3 regions of the Shewanella sp. 8A genome follow, and region 3 is predicted to be linked to each of the others. Evidence: predicted binding sites of a transcription regulator. Region 3 holds the regulator's gene; each other region holds the start of a gene.
What was found. The regulator sigma-54, encoded in region 3, starts transcription at its own class of promoters, with help from an activator protein. The targets are predictions, from matches to a motif close to GTTGGCACGNNNNTNGNNT.

Region 1 (3,284 bases), on a different contig from region 3:
GGTTTTCGTCTGGTGAGGAATATTTTCTTGCTTTACACTGAGCAATAGACAAATATCAGCGCCCCTTTCTGATGCAATGTGCTCAGAGCTTCAATCACTGTGTTTAATTTGGTCATTTAGTAATGAAAATCGGTATTTTATCTCAGTTTCCAGAATTGTATTCCACCCGACGTTTAGTGGCCGCCTGCGAAAGCCGTGGTCATGAGGCTGTGGTGATTAATACCTTGAATTGCTACATGAATATTAATTCCGTTAAACCTAGCATTCATTATCAGGGAGAAGAATTAACAGGGTTTGATGCCATTATTCCGCGTATTCATGCCAGTGTGACCTTTTATGGCTGCGCAGTGGTGCGCCAGTTTGAAATGATGGGTGTATTTGCCGCCAACGATTCAATTTCGATAGCACGCTCGCGGGATAAGTTACGTGCTCTGCAATTACTTTCACGCAAAGGCATTGGTATGCCTATCACTGGATTTGCCAATAAACCCAATGATATTCCTGATCTCATTAATATGGTGGGCGGTGCTCCTTTAGTGATCAAGTTACTCGAAGGTACGCAGGGGATTGGGGTGGTATTAGCGGAAACGAAAACCGCCGCTGAGAGCGTGATTGAAGCCTTTTTAGGGCTCAAAGCCAATATTTTGGTGCAAGAGTATATTCAAGAGTCCAACGGCAGTGATATTCGCTGTTTTGTGGTGGGTGATAAAGTGGTGGCCTCGATGAAGCGTCAGGGGCCAGAGGGCGATTTTCGTTCAAACTTACACTTAGGCGGCTGTGGTGAAAAAGTGAAAATTACGCCAGAAGAGCGCAAGATGGCCGTTGCCGCTGTTAAAGCGATGGGATTAGTCGTTGCAGGCGTGGATATTTTACGTTCGAATCGTGGCCCGTTGATCCTTGAGGTGAACTCAGCTCCTGGTATCGAAGGTATTGAGCAAACTACGGGTATTTCGGTAACTGAGCCTATTGTGGAATATATTGAGAAAATGGTGTTAGCACGTAAGTCGAATCGGGCGGTGATCGCTTAATAAAAAACGCCGCGATTAACGCGGCGTGTTTCTTAGTTCTTTGTTTTATAAATCAAAGCTATAGGAGTAACCTAAAGCGATTTTAGCATCGTCATCAGCCAGATCAGTATCTGATACCATAAAAGAGACTGTGCCCATGCTGGTATCTGCACTAAGTGTTACGTTGTAATCGGCATAGTTATCCTCACCAAACCAAGCTTCAACCACATCGCCCGTGGAGTAGCCATAGTGGAATGACAGGCTAAGTTTCTCGGTTAAAGGGAAAGATGCTGTGGCGGCAAGATAACTCATATCTTTGTTATCGAGTGGTTCCGCCGCTACGTCATCACCCGCATTGATCACGTGGGAATAACTGAGTTCGACCCACTTCCAGGTAATAGCCCCGTGGAGCTCACCAAAATCGATGCTGCCTTCGGCATCGGGGTAGGCATAATAGAGATAGCCAAAATCATAGCTGAGATCGTCGGTGATGTTGCCACCGTAACCAGCATAGAGGTCTAACTCGTAGCTAGTGTCATTGCCAAAATCGACATTTGATGCCCACGTACCCGCATAAAATCCTGAGTCATGACTGTAGTCAAGACCGCCTTGGATCGCGACCGCATCATTGGTTTGAGTCACTCCGCGCCATAGATAGTTTGATGTGCCGCCAATATTGCCGGATACCGCCGCAAAGACGTTAGTGGTTAGTAATAATCCCGTCGATAATGCCAAAACGCTGTACAGTGATTTTCTCATACTCATCCCCTCGATTGACTTATTTATCGATTCACTCATGCCACTTAAATACGGCGACATTGGTGCATCATGGTTTTTTCTGATAAGGGAGTTGCTAATCACATGCCATTATTTGAACATCTTTAAAAACAATTGGTTACATAATTTATGTTAATTAAATGTTTTAAAATGCTCAAAAATAGAGCGGTGGACGCACTGTGTTTGTGCAAAAAATCATCTTTCATGCTTTCGTGAGGGCAAAAAAACGCCTCACAGAGGAGGCGTTTTATAAAATCAATGTCGAGCGAATTAGTTCACACTATCACGCAAGGTTTTACCCGCTTTAAACTTAGGCACAATGGCTTCAGCGATCTGGATTTCTTTGCCCGTTTGTGGGTTACGACCAGTACGAGCTGCACGAGTCGCTGTTTCAAAGGAGCCAAATCCGACGATAGAGATTTTGTCACCGTTTTTCATTGATTCAGTAATCGCCGCTTCGAAAGATTTCAATGCTCGTGCTGCTTCAGCTTTAGTGATATCGGCATTTTCTGCAATTTTGGCGATAAGTTCAGTTTTGTTCATTTTTATTGTCTCTTCTTTCCGTAGATTTATGTAAGTCAGCGAGCCTAACATGCCACAAGGTTAAAGCGTTGGAAAGCCCTTTGCTGCGGGCTTGTGTCATCGAAGTAACAAAATTGGAGGGTATTTGCGCCATTCGTGACTTAGGTTTTATTCTTCGAGCAACTGATATAAGAGTTGCTTAACCAATTTGGGTTCGAAGGGCTTGTCGCACAGGGCATTCACCCCAGCCTGAGATACATTACTTAAATGTGTATCGTTAGCCTCAGACGAGACCATTAAAATAGGCACGTGGGATTGTTGACTTTCATTGCGGATAAATTGCGTTAATGCCAGTCCATCAACGCTGGGCATATTGTAATCAGTGATAATTAAATCAAACATATTATGACGCATTAATTCAATGGCTTGCGCACCATCTTCTGCTTCGGTAATCAGTTTTATCCCCAAATTACCAATAGTTCGCTTGATCACATTACGTGCCATGCGACTGTCATCAACCACAAGCACGCGTACATCGTGCACATCGAAGTGGCTTAAGTCGAGTTCATCGTGGCTGAGCAAATCGATGGTCGCATTTAGCGCCTTGCCTAAGTGTTCGGCATTAAAAGGTTTTGGCAGAATCGCGACTACGCCAGACTGGCGGAAAATCTCCAATTGTTCACGGCGACATTCACTTGAGATCAGCATAAATTGAATATCTTTATATTCATTTTTGCTGCGCAGGTAGTTCAAAAACTCGGTCGCTGTTCCATCTTCAAAATGCATTGCACTGGCAATGAGATCGGGTTTGTGTCGAGCAATGAGTCCTTTAGCCTCTTCAATATTGGCAGCATTTTCGATGCTAATAATGCCTTCTTGCTGTAAGCGCTTGATGATAATGCGGCGCTGGGTTTCCGATGGCTCAATAATAAGCATCGATAATTCGTTAGGCGATAAATGAGTCATAGTCACAAGCTA
Region 2 (3,284 bases), on a different contig from region 3:
TATCAACATGAACTGGGAAGCCATTATGCCGCCACCGCAAGGTGCTGGGCGTTATTCCTATTTAACCGCGGTTACCGAGATTGAAGGTGAGTTGGTTGAAATCTTGGACGTTGAAAAGATTTTAGATGAAATCTCACCTGTCAAAACGGCCATTAGTGAAGAGGTTAATGAGCAACTTACTCTCGATAGAAGTCAGCATTACCATATTATGGTGATTGATGATTCTGCGGTGGCACGCAAGCAAATTATTCGGTCGTTAGAGTCGTTAAATTTACAAATTGACACGGCAAAAGATGGTCGTGAGGCACTTGATAAGCTCAAGGCCATTGCAAGTGAAATGAATAATGTTGCCGATGAAATTCCACTCATTATCTCCGATATTGAGATGCCCGAAATGGATGGTTATACCTTAACGGCTGAGATCCGTGATGATCCTAAGCTTAAAAATATCAAGGTGGTACTGCACACCTCATTAAGCGGTGTCTTTAACCAAGCCATGGTACAAAAGGTTGGTGCCAATGACTTTATCGCAAAATTTAACCCTGACGAATTAGCTGCGGCAGTGAACAAGCATTTAAGTTTGTAGTGAGAGTGTGGGTTAGTGCCTAGTTGAGCTTTACGCTATAATCTAGCCCTTATTACATGATTGTTGTGCACTTATTTTGGTGCTTGCTATAGGATCTAGGACGTGAATGTGCCTGATAAATCACTCGCTGAAGCAGAATATAATCAATTTAGGTTGTTCTTAGAACAACATAGCGGCATCGTGCTAGGTGAAAATAAACAATACCTCGTACGTAGTCGTCTCGCGCCATTGATGGGCAAATATAACCTTCCTTCGTTATCCGATGTGGTAAAGCATTCGATGAAACCCACGGAACGAGCTTTACGAGCTGAAGTTATTGATGCCATGACCACTAATGAAACCTTATGGTTTCGTGATCGTTATCCATTTGAATTGCTTAATAATGTGCTATTACCAGAATACAGTAAGTTAGGTAGACCTTTAAAAATATGGTCTGCAGCTTGCTCGTCGGGTCAAGAGCCATATTCTTTAGCGATGACCATATTAGAGTACCAGCAAAAAAAACCTGGGGCGCTGCCTGGTGGTGCCTCGATTCAGGCAACGGATCTTTCGCCTTCTATGTTGGAGCGTTGTAAAAATGCTGAGTATGATAGTTTAGCGTTAGCACGTGGATTGTCTGAAGAACGTAAGCGGCAGTTTTTTGATGCTTTGCCTTCTGGCAACATGCGCATAAAGGATAACGTTAAACGTCTAGTCAATTTCCGTGCTCATAACTTGCTCGAGAGTTACACTTTGTTGGGTAAGTTTGACATTATTTTTTGCCGAAATGTGTTGATCTATTTTGCCCCTGAGGCAAAAGCAAAAATTTTGCGGCAATTTGCTGCCGCGTTAAATCCCAAAGGTATCCTCTTTTTAGGCGCATCCGAATCCATTGCTGGCCTTACTGATGAATTTGATATGGTTCGTTGTAACCCTGGCATTTATTACCAAAAGAAAACTTAAGGATTTGATTTTAATTGATAATTACCGGCATAGTTCGGTAATTTTTTTATCTGCTATATCCCTCACAAACTTTATTACCTCCCATAAAAGTATTGGCACATGAATTGCTTTGTTCCCGTGAGTGACACGATGGAGGCAATTTTATGGCGATTAATTTTGATAAGGCACTGGGTGTTCACCAATTCACCTTGGGGATCCGTGCTGAGCGGGCTGAAGTGATTTCAAGCAATATCGCAAATGCTGATACGCCACATTATAAAGCCCGTGACGTCGATTTTTCTGCCGCCTTAAATGTTGCTAAAACCCAGCAACAACAGCGTAATAGCTTAGAGATGACCGCTGATGAGCAGCATTTTGGGCTAGCGCAGCTAACCGGGCAGTACGTTAAATTTCGAGTGCCGAATCAACCCGATACAGGGGATGGCAATACTGTCGACGTTCAACAAGAGCAATCAGCATTTATGCAAAATGCTCTCGAATATCAAATGTCTCTGGGGTTTTTAGACAGTAAATTTAGCGGTATGAAAAAAGCGCTGAGAGGGGATTAATCATGAGTTTATTTAATATCTTCGATGTTGCGGGGTCTGGCATGTCAGCCCAGTCTCTGCGGCTAAATACTACCGCGAGTAACATTGCTAACGCAGATTCAGTCTCCAGCAGTGTAGATAAAACTTACCGTTCTCGTCATCCTATTTTCGAAGCCGAAATGGCCAAGGCGCAAAGTCAGCAACAAGCTTCCCAAGGTGTCACGGTGAAAGGCATAGTCGAGAGTGATAAGCCCCTATTAAAAGAGTATTCGCCGGATCATCCGATGGCGGATGCTGATGGCTTTATTTACAAACCAAATGTCAATGTCATGGAAGAAATGGCTGACATGATTTCAGCTTCTCGCTCATATCAGATGAATGTTCAAGTGGCTGAGGCGGCAAAATCTATGCTGCAACAAACACTTGGGATGGGTAAATAATATGCGTTATTTAGGAGGTACGTTGTGAGCCTCATTAACCAACTGAGTCAAACCTCATCGCAGCTGACTCAAACAAACACTCAATCGAATACGGTATCAACCAATACCACGAAAACGTCGACTAGCTCTACAGGTAACCCATTTTTGGATGGATTACGTTTGCCGAATAGTTCTGCTGTTCCAGAGGCTAAGAGTCAGCAGCTCACTCAAGAGGATTTTTTCTCATTACTCAGTCAGCAGTTATCGATGCAGGATCCCTTCAAGCCCGTTGATAACGACCAGATGATTGCACAAATGGCATCTTTTTCTACAGTCGATGGCATTTCTAAGTTAAATGATCAAATCGTTAATTTAAACAGTGTGATGACATCAAGCCAAGCTTTGCAAGCATCGGGATTAGTTGGGCGAAAAGTGCTGTTACCGACAGATACGGGTTATATCTCTGCAGAAAGCCCAGGCTTAAATGGTGTGATCAGTACTTCAGAGAAAATTCCCGTCATTAATGTTCGAATCGAAGATGATAAAGGGCAAGTCGTTAGAACATTTACTGTTGATGGTAGTAAGGGTGGTAACACTGATGTCAAGTGGGATGGCTTGAATGATAAAGGAGAACCCGTTGCCGCAGGTAATTACTCGATTAAAGCATCGGGTTTGGTGAATGATAAATCACAAGCGTTAGCTGTATCGACCTATGCGCATGTGACCAGTGTTTCTTTAGGTACTGCAGCGACTGGCGCCATTTTGAATCTCAAGGGTGGAATGGCCTTTAAACTGTCGGATGTACTTGCG
Region 3 (3,284 bases):
AGTGATCCATCTGCTGTGACAGCGGCTCCAGCAATTTGCCTTCAAGTTTGATGGCTTCTTGCAGTGACACTCGGCTCTTAGATAAGGGATGTAAGCGCCGCGTTTCGCTATAGCGTTTTAGCAGCACTTTATCGCTGGAGTTTAAGAAGAAGCTGGTGAGTTCAGTGCCCGTAGGCAGGCTGGCAAGCTGTTTAACCAGCACTTTGTCTTGCTCTGGTAAATTGCGCACGTCAACACTGATAGCAACGAGATCGTTACTGCCTTTGAGCTGTTCAAGCAAACTGCCAATCAAAGGCAAAGGCAAATTATCGACACAATAGTAGCCGAGATCTTCAAGCACTCTAAGTGCGACCGATTTGCCTGAGCCTGAACGCCCTGACACTATGACCAGTTTCATCCAATGATTACCTGATAGAGTTCCGTTTCATCATGCGTCTTGCGCAATTGTTTTAATATTTGCTTGTCACTGAGCTTTTCAGCCATGCATGACAAGGTACTTAGGTGCTGCTGACATTGGTCGGCAGGCACGAGTAGTGCAAATAAAATATCGACGGGTTGTTTATCGATAGCATCAAAGGCTATCGGCTCCTCACATTTTATCAATATCGCTATGGGTTGTGTTATATCGGTTAATCGACCATGTGGAATGGCGATACCGTTACCTATACCTGTGCTACCCATCTTTTCGCGCGCCACGAGGCTTTCGAAGATCTCTTGAGATGAGAGGGTGGGGTACTGGGCAGCGGCTAAGTCGCTGATGAGTTCCAGTACCTTTTTCTTACTGCCCGGAGTGGCGCAGGTTGTGCACTCCGGCCGCAGTATGGTACGAAGTTCCATTGCTAGTGTTTTGTTAACTTCTCTTTGTGTTTAATAACCTGACGATCAAGTTTATCAATCAGGACGTCTATGGCAGCATACATATCTGCATGCTCTGAAGTCGCGAAGACTTCACCACCGGTGAGGTTGATTCTCGCTTCGGCAATCTGTTGCATTTTCTCAACATTGAGCACAACGTGCACATTATTGATCTGTTCGAAATGACGTTCAAGTTTTGAAAACTTTTCCTCAACATATGCCCGTAACGATTCAGTAATCTCGATATGGTGTCCACTTAGGTTTATTTGCATAGAAACGTCCTCCGATACTCACAATAGGCTATAAACTTTTACGCTGATTGGAAGGGGGAATAAGCATCGCTTCTCGGTACTTCGCAATGGTTCTGCGCGCAACGTTAATTCCCTGTTCTGCCAGAAGTTGAGCCATCTTGCTGTCGCTTAATGGTTTTTTCTGGTTTTCCGCTGCAACCAGTTTCTTAATGAAAGCTCTGATTGCTGTGGATGAGCACTCACCGCCATCATCCGTCCCGACGTGGCTTGAGAAGAAATATTTTAGTTCAAAAAGTCCTTTTGGGGTATGCATGTATTTTTGTGTGGTCACCCGTGAAATGGTGGACTCATGCATCTCTACCGCCTCGGCGATATCGTTTAGGACCATAGGTTTCATGGCTTCTTCACCATATTCGAAGAAACCCTGTTGGTATTGCACTATGCAGTTTGCTACCTTGAGCAGTGTTTCGTTGCGGCTTTCAAGGCTTTTGATAAACCATTTAGCCTCTTGCAGATGGCCACGAATAAATTGGCTATCAGCTTGATTTTTTGAACTTCGGGCCATTGCTGCATATTGCTGATTTACGTTGATTTTTGGCATGCAGTCAGGGTTTAATTCGACCACCCAACGGCCGTTTTTCTTCGACACCGATACATCGGGGATCACATATTCTTCATCGACAGGGGTGATGAGTAAACCGGGGCGAGGATTCAAGGTTTGGATCAGCGCAATACTGTCCCTTAACTCGTCCTCTTTCAGTTTGGTCTTACGCATTAACAGCCTAAAGTCGCGAGCGGCGATCAGATCTAAATGATCTTTGATCAGCATGCGGGCGTTTTCGATGTGAGGGGTATCAGGCGAAAAATGAGATAGCTGGATCAGTAAACATTCGCTTAAATCCCTTGCCGCGACACCAACGGGGTCGAAATGTTGAATACGCTTGAGCACGGCTTCAACTTCGTCGAGTTCAATCTCGGGATTGCCCATGGCTTCGAGGATATCTTCAGTGCTTTGAGTGAGATAACCTTGATCGTCAATGGCATCAATAATCGCGGTGGCAATGGCTAAATCGGTTTCAGAGAAGGGTGTGAGGTTTTTTTGCCATTCTAAATGTTCGTACAACCCCTCGCTAGTTTCCCCTTGGAAGGGCATGTCATCTTCACGGCTGGCGCCAGAACCTGAGTTTGGCGATGCGGTAAATACTTCATCCCAAGTGGTATCCATGGGTAACTCTTCGGGCAGAGATTCTTTGGTCAGCGACTCGGCAATGTCCACGGTGGAATTATCTTGTTCCTGTGGCTGGGCAGTCGTTTCGCTAAAGTCGGTATCGGCGATATCTTGCTTACGTTCGCTAGGCGCGTCAAATTGCTCCTCTTCCAGCTCGAGAAGAGGATTAGAGTCTAAGGCTTGCTGGATTTCTTGTTGCAGTTCCAATGACGACAGTTGCAGCAGGCGAATGGCCTGCTGAAGTTGTGGCGTCATGGTTAACTGTTGACCCAGTTTGAGCTGGAGTGACGCTTTCATGTTACCGCTGATCCCTAGGTTATTATTGTGAGTTTAGGTCGCTTGATATCATATGGATGGAGCCTAGCGCTCTCAAATTCAAGGCTTATTAGCTTTGTTTTAGTAACTATAGCCTGAATTGTTCACCTAAGTACACAGCCCTAACTTGCTGATTGTCTAAGATCTCTGCGGGTGTGCCCTCGGCAATAAGATTACCGTGACTCACAATGTAAGCATGTTCACAGACGTCTAAGGTCTCGCGCACATTGTGGTCTGTGATAAGTACTCCAAGGCCTCGGCTCTTAAGCTGCTCGATAATTTTCTTGATATCGATAACGGAGATCGGATCAACGCCCGCAAAGGGCTCATCAAGCAGAATAAACTTGGGGTTGGCCGCTAAGGCGCGGGCAATTTCGACGCGGCGACGTTCACCGCCCGATAAGGACATGCCTTGGCTGTCACGAATATGGGTGATATGGAACTCTTCTAGCAGTTGCTCTAGTGCTTCTTCGCGCTGGTCACTATTGAGCTCTTTACGGGTTTGCAGTACCGCCATGATGTTGTCGTGTACGGTTAATTTACGAAAGATACTCGCTTCCTGTGGTAGGTAACCAATACCTTTGCGGGCACGCAGATGCATAGGATCGGCGGTTAAATCATCATCGTCGATAAAG

Region 1: M0413_RS02695 (TorF family putative porin) is a predicted target of sigma-54. The motif match lies at 1,858-1,876, and genes of this name have one in related genera.
Region 2: flgB (flagellar basal body rod protein FlgB) is a predicted target of sigma-54. The motif match lies at 1,620-1,638, and genes of this name have one in related genera.

The regions. Positions count from the first base shown of each region.
Region 1 is NZ_JAMDJP010000002.1:264,391-267,674, forward strand. Features, by position in the region: gene rimK (30S ribosomal protein S6--L-glutamate ligase) at 123-1,028, shown strand; gene M0413_RS02695 (TorF family putative porin) at 1,074-1,766, opposite strand; gene M0413_RS02700 (HU family DNA-binding protein) at 2,055-2,327, opposite strand; gene M0413_RS02705 (response regulator) at 2,475-3,272, opposite strand.
Region 2 is NZ_JAMDJP010000005.1:187,598-190,881, forward strand. Features, by position in the region: gene M0413_RS05875 (chemotaxis protein CheV) at 1-586, shown strand, start outside; gene M0413_RS05880 (CheR family methyltransferase) at 689-1,528, shown strand; gene flgB (flagellar basal body rod protein FlgB) at 1,672-2,076, shown strand; gene flgC (flagellar basal body rod protein FlgC) at 2,079-2,495, shown strand; gene flgD (flagellar hook assembly protein FlgD) at 2,520-3,284, shown strand, end outside.
Region 3 is NZ_JAMDJP010000021.1:5,836-9,119, forward strand. Features, by position in the region: gene rapZ (RNase adapter RapZ) at 1-397, opposite strand, end outside; gene ptsN (PTS IIA-like nitrogen regulatory protein PtsN) at 394-837, opposite strand; gene hpf (ribosome hibernation promoting factor) at 840-1,127, opposite strand; gene M0413_RS15610 (RNA polymerase factor sigma-54) at 1,156-2,631, opposite strand; gene lptB (LPS export ABC transporter ATP-binding protein) at 2,738-3,284, opposite strand, start outside.